3 regions of the Aquamicrobium sp. genome follow, and region 3 is predicted to be linked to each of the others. Evidence: riboswitches for the same ligand, from Rfam matches in the RefSeq annotation. Region 3 holds a riboswitch; each other region holds the start of a gene.
The links. A riboswitch is a leader RNA that binds a small molecule or an ion and turns the genes downstream of it on or off. The one in region 3 is predicted to bind cobalamin.
Positions count from the first base shown of each region.

Region 1: linked by a shared signal. The riboswitch ahead of M9945_RS02845 (TonB-dependent receptor plug domain-containing protein) and the one ahead of M9945_RS11135 (SRPBCC family protein) in region 3 are both predicted to bind cobalamin.
Region 2: linked by a shared signal. The riboswitch ahead of metE (5-methyltetrahydropteroyltriglutamate--homocysteine S-methyltransferase) and the one ahead of M9945_RS11135 (SRPBCC family protein) in region 3 are both predicted to bind cobalamin.

Region 1 covers NZ_JAMLIE010000001.1:573,863-579,044, forward strand. The annotation lists gene M9945_RS02840 (gamma-aminobutyraldehyde dehydrogenase) at 1-1,218, shown strand, start outside; gene M9945_RS02845 (TonB-dependent receptor plug domain-containing protein) at 1,277-3,148, opposite strand; cobalamin riboswitch at 3,309-3,513, opposite strand; gene exbB (tonB-system energizer ExbB) at 3,716-4,813, shown strand; gene exbD (TonB system transport protein ExbD) at 4,819-5,182, shown strand, end outside.
Region 2 covers NZ_JAMLIE010000001.1:1,153,350-1,158,531, reverse strand. The annotation lists gene M9945_RS05660 (ABC transporter permease) at 1-524, opposite strand, end outside; gene M9945_RS05655 (ABC transporter substrate-binding protein) at 538-1,557, opposite strand; cobalamin riboswitch at 1,794-2,014, shown strand; gene metE (5-methyltetrahydropteroyltriglutamate--homocysteine S-methyltransferase) at 2,101-4,452, shown strand; gene M9945_RS05645 (nitrilase-related carbon-nitrogen hydrolase) at 4,511-5,182, opposite strand, start outside.
Region 3 covers NZ_JAMLIE010000001.1:2,248,252-2,253,433, reverse strand. The annotation lists gene metH (methionine synthase) at 1-2,677, opposite strand, end outside; cobalamin riboswitch at 2,833-3,043, shown strand; gene M9945_RS11135 (SRPBCC family protein) at 3,156-4,403, shown strand; partial or broken gene M9945_RS11130 (FAD-binding oxidoreductase) at 4,412-5,182, shown strand, end outside.

The sequences.
Region 1 (5,182 bases), 1.7 Mb from region 3:
ATCGCCGCGCGCATCGAGGAAGACGCGGCCGAGTTCGCCCGGCTGGAGGCGCTGAACTGCGGCAAGCCGATCAACGCCGTGCTCAACGACGAGATTCCGGCCATCGTGGATTGCTACCGCTTCTTCGCCGGCGCGGTGCGCACCATGCCCGGCACCATCGCCGGCGAGTACCTTGCCGGCCACACCTCGATGATCCGCCGCGATCCCATCGGCGTCGTCGCCTCGATCGCGCCGTGGAACTACCCGCTGATGATGATGGCGTGGAAGCTGGCCCCGGCCGTCGCCGGCGGCAACACCGTCGTCTTCAAGCCGTCCGAGCAGACGCCGCTGACCGCGCTGAAGCTGGCCGCCATCCTCGCCGAGGTGCTGCCCGAGGGCGTGGTCAACGTCGTCACCGGCCGCGGCGAGAGCGTCGGCAACGCGCTGATCAACCACCGCGAGGTCGACATGATCTCGATCACCGGCGACGTCGCCACCGGCAAGAAGATCCTTCAGGCGGCGGCCAAGTCGGTCAAGCGCACCCATCTCGAGCTTGGCGGCAAGGCCCCGGTCGTCGTGTTCGACGACGCCGACATCGACGCGGTCGTCTCAGGGTTGCGCGCCTTCGGCTACTACAATGCCGGGCAGGACTGCACCGCCGCCTGCCGCATCTATGCCGGCGCGAAGATCTACGAGAAGCTGGTCGCCGACCTGTCTGCCGCCGTCTCGACCATCAAATACGGCCTCGCCGACGATGCCGAGAACGAGATCGGCCCGCTGATCTCGCGCCGCCAGCAGGACCGGGTGGCGAGCTTCGTCGAGCGCGCCGCCGAGCAGAAGCACATCGAGATCACCGCCGGCGGCAAGCCGGGGACGGAGGGCTTCTACTACCAGCCGACCGTCGTCGCCGGCGCGTTGCAGGAGGACGAGATCGTGCGCCGCGAGGTGTTCGGGCCGGTCGTCTCCGTCACCCGCTTCACCGATGTCGACGAGGCCGTGAACTGGGCCAACGACTCGGATTACGGCCTCGCCTCGTCGGTGTGGACGAAAGATGTCGGCCGGGCGATGGCGACCGCCGCGCGCCTGCGCTACGGCTGCACCTGGGTCAACACCCATTTCATGCTGGTCAACGAGATGCCGCATGGCGGGCTGAAGCAGTCCGGCTACGGCAAGGACATGTCGCTCTACGCGCTGGAGGACTACACCGCCGTCCGCCACGTCATGGTCGCGCACGGGTAAGGCGCGGCGGGAATGATCCGGGAGCCCGCCCAAAGGCAGGCTCCCGTTTTCCTGAGGCTCAGAACTTCGCCTTGAAGCCCGCATAGGCGGCGATGCCGGGCGTGTTGTAGCCGCGGACGACCTGATAGTCCTGATCGAGCAGGTTCTCGCCGCGCAGATAGACCTCGGTCGACTCGTTCACCTGATAGGCGATCTTGGCGTTGAGCAGGACGTAGTCGTCGAGCTTCACGTCGGCATAGGCCGTCCAGTCGAAGTCGATGGTATCGGCGGCGTATTTCAGGTCCGCGCTGACGGTCCACTTTTCGGCGGGGCGCGCCGTTGCGGCGAGGGTGACGGCATGCCGCGGAACGCGCCAGCTCCGCGTCCCGTCCGAATTGCGCGAGTTCGTGTAGGTGTAGGAGCCGCCGAGGTCGAGCCAATCGGTCGCGGCGTAGGAGAAGGACGCCTCGACGCCGTCGGAAGTCGTCCCGCCGGCAACCTGATCGTAGTAGCCCCAGGGCGGCCCGCCGAAATCGTCGACCCAGAAGATGCGATTGTCGATCTCCAGATGGAAATAGGTGAGGTCGGCAACGAGGCGGCCATCGAGGAAGCGTTGTTCTACGCCGATATCAAAGCTGCGGCTCGTTTCAGGCCGCAGGGTCGGATCGCCGCCGTCCGAATAGAGCTCATAGAGGCTCGGAGCGCGGAAACCGGTCCCGAATGACGAGTGCAGCCGGGTTCCGGTCTGGTCGAACAGATAGGACGCGGTGGCGCGCCAGGTCGTGTGCCCGCCGAACATCGAGTGGTCGTCATGGCGAACGCCCGCTGTCAGCACGAGGTTGTCGACGGGCTCGACGACAGCCTGTACCCAGACCCCGGTAAGGTCGATCTTGCCGAGTGGGGTCCCGCCGCCCCCATCCTCGGCTTCCTGGCGCTCGTGATCGACGCCGTATTGCAACAGAACGCGATCCGTCGCCTCGAACGATCCCTGATAGTCGAACTTTTGCCGCGTGCCGATGAAGGAAGCCGGCGATCCGGCCCAGATGCTCTCCCTGTCGGATTTGAAGCCCTGTACGGAGAACGTGTTCTTCAATCGTCCGTCGAGCAGGTCGAGATTGAAGCCGACCCGGCCTCCCATCATCGTGGCCAGCTCATAGCTGTCGGCATCGTCGGCGCTGCCACCGTCGAACTCGGTCTTCGCATCGATATAGAGCAAGGACCCGAACACCGAGAACGCCTCGTTGATGCGGTGCTCGGCGGCGAGGTCGAAGGTCACGTTCTCGTAGCCGTCGCGCTCGGTGCCGCCGGCCTTCGCGGAAATGCCGTCGTTGCGGAAGCCGGTGACGTTGGCCGCAATCCTCGATCCGCCCTGTGCGCCGGCGAGGCCGTAGCGGCCGCGCACTGTGCCGAACGATCCGCCCTCGACGTGAACCGTATGGCTGATGCCGTCCTCGACCTCGCCCAGCGTGGTGATGTCGACGACGCCGGCGATGGCGCTCGAACCGTAGAGCGTGCTTTGAGAGCCCTTCAGTATCTCCATGCCGGTGACACCGCCCGACAGCAGATACTGGTACTGTGTCAGAACCTGCGTTCCGGTCGTGTCCGAAACGTCGATGCCGTTGTATAGCGTCTTCACATAGGCACCGCCCAAGCCGCGGACGGAGATGCCGGTCTGTGTTCCGATGCCGCCGCTGGAGGTCACCGAAATGCCCGGCAGCCGCGTCAGGTAGTCCGTGACCGAGACGAGCGATTTCGTCTCGATCTCGCCTTGCGTCACCTGCTCGACCTTGGAGCCGGTCTTGCTCTTTTCGGTCGGGGTGCGGTTGGCGGTGACGGTGATCGCCTCGAGGGTGGTGACGCCCTGCTCGTCGGTCTGCGCCGCGTCCTGCGCCTGCGCGGCGCCGGCCATCAATGCCAGCGCGCTGGCGGTGGAGATCAGAAACCTGTTCATGTCAGTCCCCAAAGGTGCTGGGAGGCGCGTTGGCCCCCGGGCTTTTCAAGAACCGCAAGGAAAGGAATTGGGAATTGAACCCGCCCCGGCCCGTTCGCATGCGGCAACACGTTCTCGTGTCACCGCTACGGACGGCCGCGCCTGCATGCCCCTCGCATGCGGACAGGGTGACTGAAGCGGCAGGTCTCCTGGCTTCCCGTGTCTTCGCCTCTCTCCCGCCTTCCCGGCCTTGCGGCCAGTGGCATCTGGAAGATGGCTCAACGGTTACAGTTGCGGGGGCAGCTGCGGATTTGGCCGGACAGCCCGGCCGCACCGCATTCCCTTTTCATCCACCTTTCGGCGGAACCAGCTTCGCCGACTTTGCTAGCGTCACTTCGCCGTTGCGTCAACGCGCGCGGCGTTCCCGCCACAATATTCCCGTAAAATTGGCTTCCAAAAGAAACATGATTGTTTTAGTCGTGTTTTGCCGCCGGCAAGGGCGGGCGAAGGTTGCATGTCGCGGCCGGATGTGAGAGGCATCCGCGCGAGACGCACGCCGGACAGTATGCGAAAGCGGAAAGTGCCAGAATGTCGTCTATCCTGTTGAAGAGTTCACGCTGCCGCCAGCCGGCCGGCCGGGTTTTCGGGCTGCTGCTTGCGGCATTGGCCGTCGCGGCCCTCGCCGCCGGTGTGCCGGCGCGGGCGCAGGAGGCGGCGCCGCCGGCGGCCGTCGAGCAACCCGCCCCGCAGCAGCAGCAACCGGCCACCGCGCCCGAGGCCCCGGTTTCCCAGGCTCCCGCGCCCCAGCAGCCGGCGGCCGGGACGCCTGCCCCGGCTGTCGACGCCGCTCCGCAGCAGGGCGAGGCGCCGTCCGCGCCGCCTGCCGGGCCCCCTGCTGGAATAGACGCTTCCGAGATCGAGATCGCCGAGGACGGCGCGCCGGCCGACGCGCGCGACGACACCCTGCCGCACGATTTGTCGCCATGGGGCATGTTCATGGCCGCCGACTGGGTGGTCAAGGCGGTGATGATCGGCCTCGCCTTCGCCTCGCTCGTCACCTGGACCGTGTGGCTCGCCAAGTCGCTGGAGATCGCCGGCGCCAAGGCCAATGCCGGACGCGGGCTGAAGCGCATCGTCCAGGCCGAGAGTCTGCCCGACGCCGTGCGCTCGCTTCCGGGCAGGGGCGGGCCGGCGGCGCTGATGGTGCGCGCCGCCGCGCATGAGGTGGAAGCCTCGCGCTCGACCCTGCCCTATGGCGGCGCGGCGGGCCTGAAGGAGCGCGTCACCTCGCATTTGTCGCGTATCGAGGCGCAGGCCGGGCGGCGGATGACCCGCGGCACCGGCATCCTCGCCACGATCGGCTCGACCGCGCCCTTCGTCGGCCTGTTCGGCACCGTCTGGGGCATCATGAACTCGTTCATCGGCATCTCTGAGGCGCAGACGACCAACCTCGCCGTCGTCGCGCCGGGCATCGCCGAGGCGCTGCTCGCCACCGCGCTTGGCCTCGTCGCCGCCATTCCGGCGGTGGTGATCTACAACGTCTTCGCGCGCTCCATCGCCGGCTACCGGCTGCTCCTGGCCGACGCCTCGGCCGCGGTCGAGCGGCTGGTCAGCCGCGACATCGACCGCCGCGCCGTGCCGGGCGAGGCCGGCGCGGAGCATGCGCTTTCACGGGCAGCGGAGTAGGGTCCATGGCCGGTAGCCTCAACGCCAGCGCCGAGCGCGACGAGCTCGAGGAGAACCACGAGATCAACGTCACGCCGTTCATCGACGTGATGCTGGTGCTCCTGATCATCTTCATGGTGGCGGCGCCGCTGGCCACCGTCGACATCAATGTCGACCTGCCGACCTCGACCGCCGCCCCGCAGCCGCGCCCCGACGAGCCGCTCTACGTGACGGTGCAGGAGGACCTGTCCGTCTCGGTCGGCAACGAGCCGGTCGATCACATCGCGCTGCGCGACGCGCTCGACCGCGTCACCGGCGGCGACAAGGAAGCCCGCATCTTCCTGCGCGCCGACAGGTCGGTCGCCTATGGCGACCTGATGAACGTCATGA
Region 2 (5,182 bases), 1.1 Mb from region 3:
AGCCGCCTGACGGGGCCGGCCCCGAAGGCGCGGGCCATGTCGTCGAGGCTGCGGTCGCGCGTCATCACGCCCTCGGCGACGCCGACGAAGACCAGCGGCGAGGAGGCGATGAGAATGGTGACGACGACGGTGCCGTCGGACGAGCCGAACCAGATCATGGCCAGGACGATCCAGGCGATGGGCGGCACGCCGAGCAGCACCGTGACGAGCGGGCGCGCCGCGCGCATCGTGGCCGGCGAATAGCCGGCGGCGAGGCCGAGCGCCGCGCCGGCCAGCGCCGAGACGAGGAAGCCCTCGACGGCGCGGCGGCTGGTCAGCACCGCGATGTCCCACGAGGCGGGGTCGGCGAGGATAGTGCCCATGGCGCGCACGGTGTCGAGCGGCGCCGGCAGGATGAAGTCGCCATAGACCTCATGGCCGAACTGCCACAGCGCGGCGAGCAGCGACAGGGCCGCGAGGCCGGACCAGCCCGACCACAGGAACCGCCCCGTGCGCCCGACCCTGTCCGACCATGCCGCCATCATCGCCTTGAGCTCCCTAGAGATAGAAGCCGTCGTCCGGCAGCTTGCCGCCGATGATCGCCGGATCGGCTTCGGCCAGCGTCGACAGCATCGCCTCGATGTCGGCGCGGGCTGCGCTGGCGCGCCGGGCCACCAGCTTGGAGGTCGGCAGCGAGGCGACGAGGATCGCCGCCGGCATCTCCAGCGCCGCGGTGGCGTCGGCGGCCGCCCGCGCCGGATCGGCGTTGACCGATGCCGTCGCCTCCTCGGCGATCTGCTGCAACGCGTCGGCGATGCCGGGATTGGCCTCCATGAACGGCACCGTCAGCGCCAGCCCTGCCTGCGGCAGCACGGGCGAGCCGCCGGTGGCTTCGGCCCACGCCTTCTGGACGTCGATGACGCGCCGCACCGCCTTGCCGCCGGCCGCGCCGCGCAGGATCGCGGCCGAGACGGCCGGCTCGGTCGACAGGACGGCATCGACCCGCCCCGCCATCAGGAGCTGGATCGCCTCGATCGGCGAGCCGGCGCTTTCGAGGGTGATGTCGGTGCCGGGCTTCAACCCATGATGGGCGAGCAGCCTGCCCATCACCAGGTCGGGCATGTCGTTGCGAAACGGAACCGCGAGCGTCCTGCCCTTGAGCGCCGGGATGCTCGACAGGGTCGGGTCGGCCGAGACGATATAGAGCAGGCCGTCGGTCATGACGTTGAGGAGCCGGACCGGCAGGCCGCGATTGTAGAGATTGGCGGCGACCTGAACCGGGAGGATCAGCGCCTGCATCGTGCCGGAGGTCAGGCCGGCGCGCATCTCGTCAGGGTTGCGCCACACCTTGAACTCGGCCTTGTCGGCGATGGCGGAGAGCTTGCCGGAGGCGACCGCGTGCGCCAGCGAGATGCTGGGGCCGGCCGGCGGGCCGTAGAGCGTCAGCGACGGCAGCTTCGCCGCCGACGCCCGGCGCACCGACGGCGGCAGCGCAAGACAGGCAGCGGAGGCGGCCGCGGCGGCGAGCGCCTTGCGGCGGGTGAGGACGGTCCGACCCGATGATGCTGTTCTCGACATGGCAAGCTCCGGAAGTTCGCGCGGCCCGACGCCTTCGCCGGGCCGATCCCTTATAAACTTGCATATAGAACTCCAGTTTGTCGCAGATCAAGCAACCTTCGCGTCCGCGACAATCTATCCATACCGATTGGAGGCCCTTCCGGCGGGCAAGGCGGGCACCGGAAATTTCTTCCTTCCGGCGTGATTTAAAGACATAAAGATTTCTTTATATCACATTGACAACCGCCCGGACTTCGATAGAGTGCGTCCGTCGTGGTTCTTCGGCAGGCACTCGTGCATGCCGAAGCAAAGAGGGAAGCCGGTGAGTCGCCCGCGAGGCGGCAAGACCGGCGCTGCCCCCGCAACTGTAAGCGGCGAGCCGTCATCCAATGACGTCACTGGAGCCAGCCGCTCCGGGAAGACGGATGAAGGCGAGGACCCGCAAGCCAGGAGACCTGCCACGGCGAGAAACATCCACGGGCGGGGTGTCCCGGTGGCATGCATGACGCGGCACGGCCGCCCTGCACGCTTTCGCGCCTCCGCCCCAACAATCGGGGTATGGTCATGTCGCTTCCGCAGAAAGTTCCCGTCGCAACGCTGGGCGTGCCGCGCATCGGCCGCCGCCGCGAGCTGAAATTCGCGCTCGAATCCTACTGGTCGGGCAAATCTTCCGCCGCAGCGCTGCTCGAAACCGCCAAGCGGCTGCGCGCCGCCAACTGGGAGGAGCAGCGCGCGCGCGGCATCACCAGGATCCCGTCCAACGACTTCTCGCTCTACGACCATGTGCTCGACACGATCGTCCTCGTCGGCGCGGTTCCGGCCCGCTACGGCTGGCAGGGCGGCGAGGTGCCGCTCGACACCTATTTCGCCATGGCGCGCGGCAGCGAGGGCAATGCCCATGCCGAATGCGGCAACGGCTGCGCCGATCCGGCCCATGGCCCCCACGATGGCGTCCCGGCGCTGGAGATGACCAAGTGGTTCGACACCAACTACCACTACATGGTGCCGCAGTTCTCGTCCGATCAGGCCTTCGCGCTGTCCTCGTCGAAGCCGGTGGACGAGTTCCTCGAAGCGAAGGCGCTCGGCATCTACACGCGGCCGGTGATCCTCGGCCCGGTGACGCTGCTCAGGCGCGGCAAGTCGCAGGAGGAAGGCTTCGACCCGCTGGCGCTGCTGCCGCGGCTGCTGCCGGTCTATGAGGAGCTGCTGCGCCGCCTGCGGCTGGCCGGCGCCGACTGGGTGCAGATCGACGAGCCGGCGCTGGTGCTCGACCTGATCCCCAACGAGCGCGAGGCGTTCCGCTTCGCCTATGAGCGGCTGGCGAAGGCCGCGCCGGACCTCAGGATCATGCTCGCCACCTATTTCGGCGCGCTCGGCGACAATCTCGACACCGCGCTTTCGCTGCCTGTCGCCGGCCTCCATGTCGATCTCGTGCGCGCGCCGGAGCAGCTCGAAGCGGTCGGCCGGCTGGCGCGCAAGGACCTCGTGCTGTCGCTCGGCCTGGTCGACGGGCGCAACGTCTGGCGCGCCGACCTTTGCGCCATCCTCGACCGCATCAAGCCGGTGGTGGCCGGCTGGCCGCTCGCCCGCATCGAGGTCGCGCCGTCCTCGTCTCTGCTGCATGTGCCGATCGATCTCGACCTCGAGACCGCGCTCGACGCGGACGTGAAGTCGTGGCTCGCCTTCGCGGCGCAGAAGCAGGGCGAGCTGGTGACGCTGTCGCGGGCGCTCGCGGAAGGGCGCAGCGCCGTCCTTGCCGCGCTCAAGGCCGCCTCGCAGGCCGCCGCCGCCCGCGCCGCCTCGCCCAAGGTGCACGACCCGCTGGTCGAGGGCCGCATCGCCGGCATCGGCGCGGCAATGAAAACCAGAGCCAGCGATTTCGCCACGCGCAGCCGGGTCCAGCGCGACAAGCTCGGCCTGCCGGCCTTCCCGACCACGACCATCGGCTCGTTCCCGCAGACGGCCGAGGTGCGCAAGGCGCGCGCCGCCCACGCCAAGGGGGAGCTGAGCCATCTCGACTACGAGGCGTTCCTCAAGCGCGAGACGGAAGCCGCGATCCGCTGGCAGGAGGAGATCGGCCTCGACGTGCTGGTCCATGGCGAGTTCGAGCGCAACGACATGGTGCAGTATTTCGGCGAGCAGCTTTCCGGCTTCGCCTTCACCAAGCATGCCTGGGTGCAGAGCTACGGCTCGCGCTACGTGCGCCCGCCGATCATCTATGGCGACGTCTCGCGCCCGCGGCCGATGACGGTGGCGTGGTGGCAATACGCGCAGTCGCTGACGCCAAGGCCCGTCAAGGGCATGCTGACCGGGCCGGTGACGATCCTCAACTGGTCGTTCGTGCGCGACGACCAGCCGCGCGAGCGCACCTGCCGCCAGATCGCGCTCGCCATCCGCGACGAGGTCGTCGACCTCGAGACGGCCGGCGCGACGATGATCCAGATCGACGAGGCCGCCCTGCGCGAGGGCCTGCCGCTGCGCCGTTCCGAGTGGAAGGCCTATCTCGGCTGGGCCGTCGAGTGCTTCCGGCTCACCGCCTCGGGCGTGGCGGACGCGACCCAGATCCACACCCATATGTGCTACTCGGAGTTCAACGACATCATCGACGGCATCGCAGCGATGGACGCCGACGTCATCTCTATCGAGACCTCGCGCTCGCAGATGGAGCTGCTCGACGCCTTCCGGAGCTACAAATACCCGAATGAGATCGGCCCCGGCGTCTACGACATCCACTCGCCGCGCGTGCCGGCGGTGGAGGAGATGACCGCGCTGATGACGCTTGCCCGCAAGCGGCTCGCCGATGGCCAGCTCTGGGTCAATCCCGATTGCGGGCTGAAGACCCGCAAATGGGAGGAGGTGCGCCCGGCGCTCGTCAACATGGTGGCCGCCGCAAGGCAGCTTCGCGACGCGGCCTGATCCGGTCGGGGCGACGATATATAAGAAGTGTGGACGGTACGCCTGCCACGCTTCTTTCTCAGGACGCCGGCGGGGCCTCATCCTCGGCGAATCCGGCCTCGTCGTCCTCGATGCCCACCTGCCGCGCGAAGGTGACGGCGCTGCGCGGCGTCTCGTCGACCACGAGGTCGAACACGTCCGGCCGCGCATAGTGGCCGGTCGGGTCGAGGTCGAACTTGCCGCGGATCGTATCGTCGAGGTCGATGTCGGCCGCGATCACCGCTTCCGCGCCGTAGACCGGGCCGGCCAGCACCTCGCCCAGCGGCCCGACGATGACGCTGCCGCCGCGAATGAGCACGGTCGACGGGTCGTTGCCCTGGATGCAGTCGTACTCCTCGGGCGCGTCGGCGCGGGTCATGTACTGGCAGGCGCTGAGCACGAAGGCGCGGCCCTCATAGGCGATGTGGCGCATCGAGGCCTGCCAGATGTCGCGCTCGTCCACCGTCGGCGCGCACCACAGCTCGATCCCCTTGGCGTACATCGCCTGCCGCAGCGCCGGCATGTAGTTCTCCCAGCAGATGGCCGCGCCCATCCTGCCGAGCGGCGTGTCGAGGACGGGAATGGTCGAGCCGTCGCCCTGCCCCCAGATCAGCCTTTCGCTGGCCGTCGGCATCAGCTTGCGGTGCTTGCCGAGAAGCGCGCCGTCCGGCCCGAAGAACAGCACCGTGCAATAGAGCGTGCCGCCGTCGCG
Region 3 (5,182 bases):
TCGACACCACGCCGACCGCGCGGCTCGCGTCGTTCACATGCACGGCCTGGCCTTGGCTGTAGCGTGGATGAATCTTCACGGCCGTATGGACGCGGCTGGTCGTCGCCCCGCCGATCAGCAGCGGGATGTCGAAGCCTTCGCGCTCCATCTCGGCCGCGACATGCGCCATCTCGTCGAGAGACGGCGTGATAAGGCCGGAAAGGCCGATGATGTCGACCTTCTCGGCCTTCGCCGTCTCGAGGATCTTCGTCGCCGGCACCATCACGCCGAGGTCGATGATCTCGTAATTGTTGCAGGCAAGCACGACGCCGACGATGTTCTTGCCGATGTCGTGGACGTCGCCCTTCACCGTCGCCATCAGGATCTTGCCGGCGCTCTCGCGCGCGCCGCCGCCGTTCGCCGCCTTCTCCGCCTCCATGTAGGGCAGAAGCAGCGCGACGGCCTGCTTCATGACGCGGGCGGACTTCACCACCTGCGGCAGGAACATCTTGCCGGCGCCGAACAGGTCGCCGACGACGTTCATGCCCGCCATCAGCGGTCCCTCGATGACGTGGAGCGGGCGCTCGGCGTTGAGCCGCGCCTCCTCCGTGTCTGCGTCGATGAACTCGGTGATGCCGTTGACCAGCGCGTGCGCGATGCGCTTTTCGACCGGCCATTCACGCCAGGCGAGGTCTTTCTCCTTCGCTTCCTTCGCGCCCGCGCCCCTGAAACGCTCGGCAATGTCGAGCATCCGCTCCGTCGCCGTGCCGCCCGCCGCCGGCTTGCGGTTGAGCACGACGTCCTCGCAGGCCTCGCGCAGCTCGGAATCGATGGACTCGTAGACGGCGAGCTGACCGGCATTGACGATGCCCATGTCCATGCCCGCCTGGATGGCGTGGTAGAGGAACACCGCGTGCATGGCCTCGCGCACCGGCTCGTTGCCGCGGAAGGAGAAGGACAGGTTCGACACGCCGCCCGAGATGTGGACGTGCGGCAGGGTAGCGGTGATCTCCCGCGTCGCCTCGATGAAGTCGACGCCGTAATTGTCGTGCTCCTCGATGCCGGTGGCGATGGCGAAGACGTTCGGATCGAAGATGATGTCCTCGGGCGCGAAGCCGGCCGTCTCCGTCAGCAGCTTATAGGCGCGGGTGCATATCTCGACCTTGCGCTCCTTCGTATCGGCCTGCCCGGCCTCGTCGAAGGCCATGACCACGACGGCCGCGCCGTACATCCGGCACAGCCTCGCATGATGAAGGAAGGCGTCCTCGCCCTCCTTCATCGAGATCGAGTTGACGATGGGCTTGCCCTGAACGCATTTGAGGCCGGCCTCGATCACCTCCCATTTGGAGCTGTCGATCATCACCGGCACGCGGGCGATGTCGGGCTCGGCGGCGATCAGGTTGAGGTACTCGACCATCGCCTTCTGCGAGTCGATCAGGCCCTCGTCCATGTTGATGTCGATGACCTGCGCGCCGCCCTCGACCTGGTCGCGCGCCACGTCGAGGGCGGCGGCGTAGTCGCCGGCGGTGATGAGCTTGCGGAAGCGCGCCGAGCCGGTGACGTTGGTGCGCTCGCCGACATTGACGAAGGGGATGTCCTTCGTCAGCGTGAACGGCTCCAGCCCCGACAGGCGCATCCGCGGCTTCAGCTTCGGAACGCTTCTCGGCGGGTGCTTCGCAACCGCCTCGGCGATGGCGGCGATGTGCTCCGGCGTCGAGCCGCAGCAGCCGCCGACGACATTGACCAGTCCCTCGCGCGCGAATTCCTCGACCTGGGCGGCCATGAAGTCGGGCGTCTCGTCATACTGGCCGAAGGCGTTGGGCAGGCCGGCATTGGGATAGGCGCAGGTAAACGTGTCGGCGACGCCGGAAATCTCGGTCAGATGCGGGCGCATCGCGGCCGCGCCCAGCGCGCAGTTCAGACCGACCGAAAAGGGTTTCGCATGGCGGATCGAATGCCAGAAGGCCGTGGGCGTCTGGCCTGAAAGGGTGCGGCCGGAAAGGTCGGTGATGGTGCCGGAGATCATCACCGGCAGATGGATCCCTTTTTCCGTGAATATCTCCCCGCAGGCGAAGATCGCCGCCTTGGCGTTGAGCGTGTCGAAGATCGTCTCGATCAAGATGATGTCGGCGCCGCCGTCGATCAGCCCGCGCAGCTGCTCGCCATAGGCGAGGCGCAGATCGTCGAAGGTGACGGCGCGATAGCCGGGATTGTTGACATCTGGCGAGATCGATGCGGTGCGGTTGGTCGGCCCCAGCGCGCCGGCGACGAAGCGGCGCCGTCCGTCCTCCTGCTCCGCGCGGCGCAGCGCGCGCTTCGCCAGCAGCGCGCCGTCGCGGTTCAGCTCGTAGACCATCTCCTCCATGCCGTAGTCGGCCTGCGCGATGGAGGTCGAGGAAAAAGTGTTGGTCTCGACGATGTCGGCGCCCGCCCTGGCGTAGGCATAATGGATGTCCTCGATCGCCTTCGGCTGGGTGAGGATGAGCAGATCGTTGTTGCCCTGCTGGTGGCAGGCGCAGCCGGTAAAGCGGTCGCCGCGGAAATGATCCTCGGCAAAGCCCAGCCCCTGGATCTGGGTGCCCATCGCGCCGTCGAGAACGAGGATGCGCTCGCGCGCCGCCTTTTGCAGGGCGGCCAGAATTTCCGCGCCATCCCGTTTGGGGGCGACGGGGCCGAAGAGCTCGTCGAGAGATGACATTTGCGACGCCCTGCGTTCCTGATGCGACATACAGTCACGTCACATAAAGACATCTTTATGTCAATATGCTCGCCGCTCCTATTGAAAAGAAGCGCCTGTCGCCTTTGGTTCACGCCGATGTCGCTTTCGCGCTCGCGATCTCGCCGCGTTCGTGATCTGATCGTGACGTTCAAGGTGCTCCCCGGAGGATTCCCCGGAGAGATAATTGGGAAGCCGGTTTGACGCCGGCGCTGCCCCCGCAACGGTAGCGGAGCTGAAAGTCCCGACGGACGCCACTGGATCGAAAAGGTCCGGGAAGGCGTCGGGACAGTCCTTCAAACGGACGGCTCCGGAGCCCGGAAACCAGCCCTGGACGGTACAACCCGACTGATCGCGGTGGGCGGTCAAGAGGCAGACGCGCATCGGGCAATGCCGTGCCCGCGGCCATCTCCCCTCAAATCACCACCAGTTCAGTCCTTGTGAGAATGCGAGGACGGACATGGATGCGCGCAATGAAATGCTGAGGCTGATCCACGCGCGGCGCGACGGCTTCAGCCTCGAACAACCTTTTTATGTCGATCCGGATTTCTACAGGCTCGACCTCGAGCTGATCTGGTATCGCGACTGGCTGTTTGTCGGTCACGATTGCGAGATCGCCAGGCCGGGCAGCTATTTCACCTTGCAGGTCGGGGCCTATCCGGTGGTGGTGGTGCGCGGCCGCGACGGCGTCATCCGCGCCCTGCACAACACATGCCGCCACCGCGGCAGCCGGGTGTGCACCGCGCAAAGGGGCATGGCGGCGAAGCTCGTATGCCCCTACCACCAGTGGACCTACGACCTCGACGGCTCGCTGGTCTTCGCCCGCCAGATGGGAGACGATTTCCGCAAGCAGGATTTCGGCATGAAACCCGTCGCCTGCGAGAGCGTCGCCGGCTACATCTTCATCTGCCTGGCGGACGAGCCGGCCGACTTCGCGCCGTTCCGCGCGCTGATGGAGCCCTATTTCGCGCCGCACCGGCTTGTCGAGGCCAAGGTCGCCTACGAGTCCACGATCATCGAGAAGGGCAACTGGAAGCTGGTCTGGGAAAACAACCGCGAGTGCTACCACTGCGCGGCCAACCATCCGGAACTGTGCAAGACCTATCCGGAAGCCCCGACCGTGACCGGAGTGAGCGGGGCGGAAAGCGACCCGGACATCCTGGCGCACTGGGAGCATTGCGAGGCCGCCGGCCTGCCCTCGCGTTTCGGCATCGACAAAAGCGGGCAGTACCGTGCCACCCGCGCTCCCCTTCTGCGCGATGCCGTCAGCTACACGATGACCGGCCGGCGCGCCGTCCGGCGCAACCTGTCCGACAGCGTCTCGGCCGATCGCATCGGCGCGCTGCTGCTCTATCACTATCCGACCACATGGAACCATGTGCTCGGCGACCATGCGGTGACCTTCCGCGTGCTGCCGCTCGGCCCGACCGAGACGGCGGTGACGACCAAATGGCTGGTCCACAAGGATGCGGTCGAGGGCGTCGACTACACGCTTGAAGAGCTCACCCATGTCTGGACCATGACCAACGACGAGGACCGGCGGATCGTCGAGGAGAACGCGTTCGGCATCGGATCGCCGGCCTACGAGCCCGGACCCTATTCGGCGGAACACGAGGGCGGCGTGATGCAGTTCCTCGAATGGTATGCGGCGTCCATCGGGCCGCGTCTCGCCGAGACCGGCAAGCCCGCGCTGCGCGACGTGGCATAGGAACAGCGATGAACGCGATCACCGATTTTTCCCCCTACCGCCACCTCGACGAGATGACGCCGTGGAACGACCGGCTCCAGGTGCTGGAAGTGACCGGCATATTCGACGAGGCGCCGCAGGTGAAGACTTTCGTCTTCCGCTCCGATGCGCAGACATGGTTCCGCTACAAGCCCGGACAGTTCGTCACCCTCGAACTGCCCGTCGAGGGCGGGCCGATCATGCGCACCTACACGCTGTCGTCCTCGCCCTCGCGCCCCTTCTCCATCGCGGTGACGGTGAAGGCGCAGGCCGACAGCATCGGCACCCGCTGGATGTTCGACAATCTGGCGATCGGGGCGCGGCTCAAGGCGTACGGGCCGGCCGGCGATTTTTCCCATCACAACCATCCGGCGGCGAGATATCTCTTCGTTTCCGCCGGCTCCGGCATCACGCCGACGATGTCGATGCTGCGCTGGCTGAGCGACTGCGCGCCGGCTGCCGACGTCGCCTTCGTCCACTGCGCGAGGCGGCCGCAGGACATCATCTTCCGCCGGGAGCTCGAATTGCTCGGCAGCCTCATGCCGGGTCTTTCGCTGTCCTTCCTCGTCGAGGAACGGTCGGGCTGCGAAAGCTGGTCCGGCCACAGGGGGCGGATCGACGCCGCGCGCCTGCCGCTCCTGTCTCCCGACTTTCTCGAGCGGGAAGCGTTCTGCTGCGGGCCGGAGCCTTTCATGCAGGGCGTGCGCGACATTCTCTGCGGCGCCGGCTTCGACATGGCGCATTATCACGAGGAGAGCTTC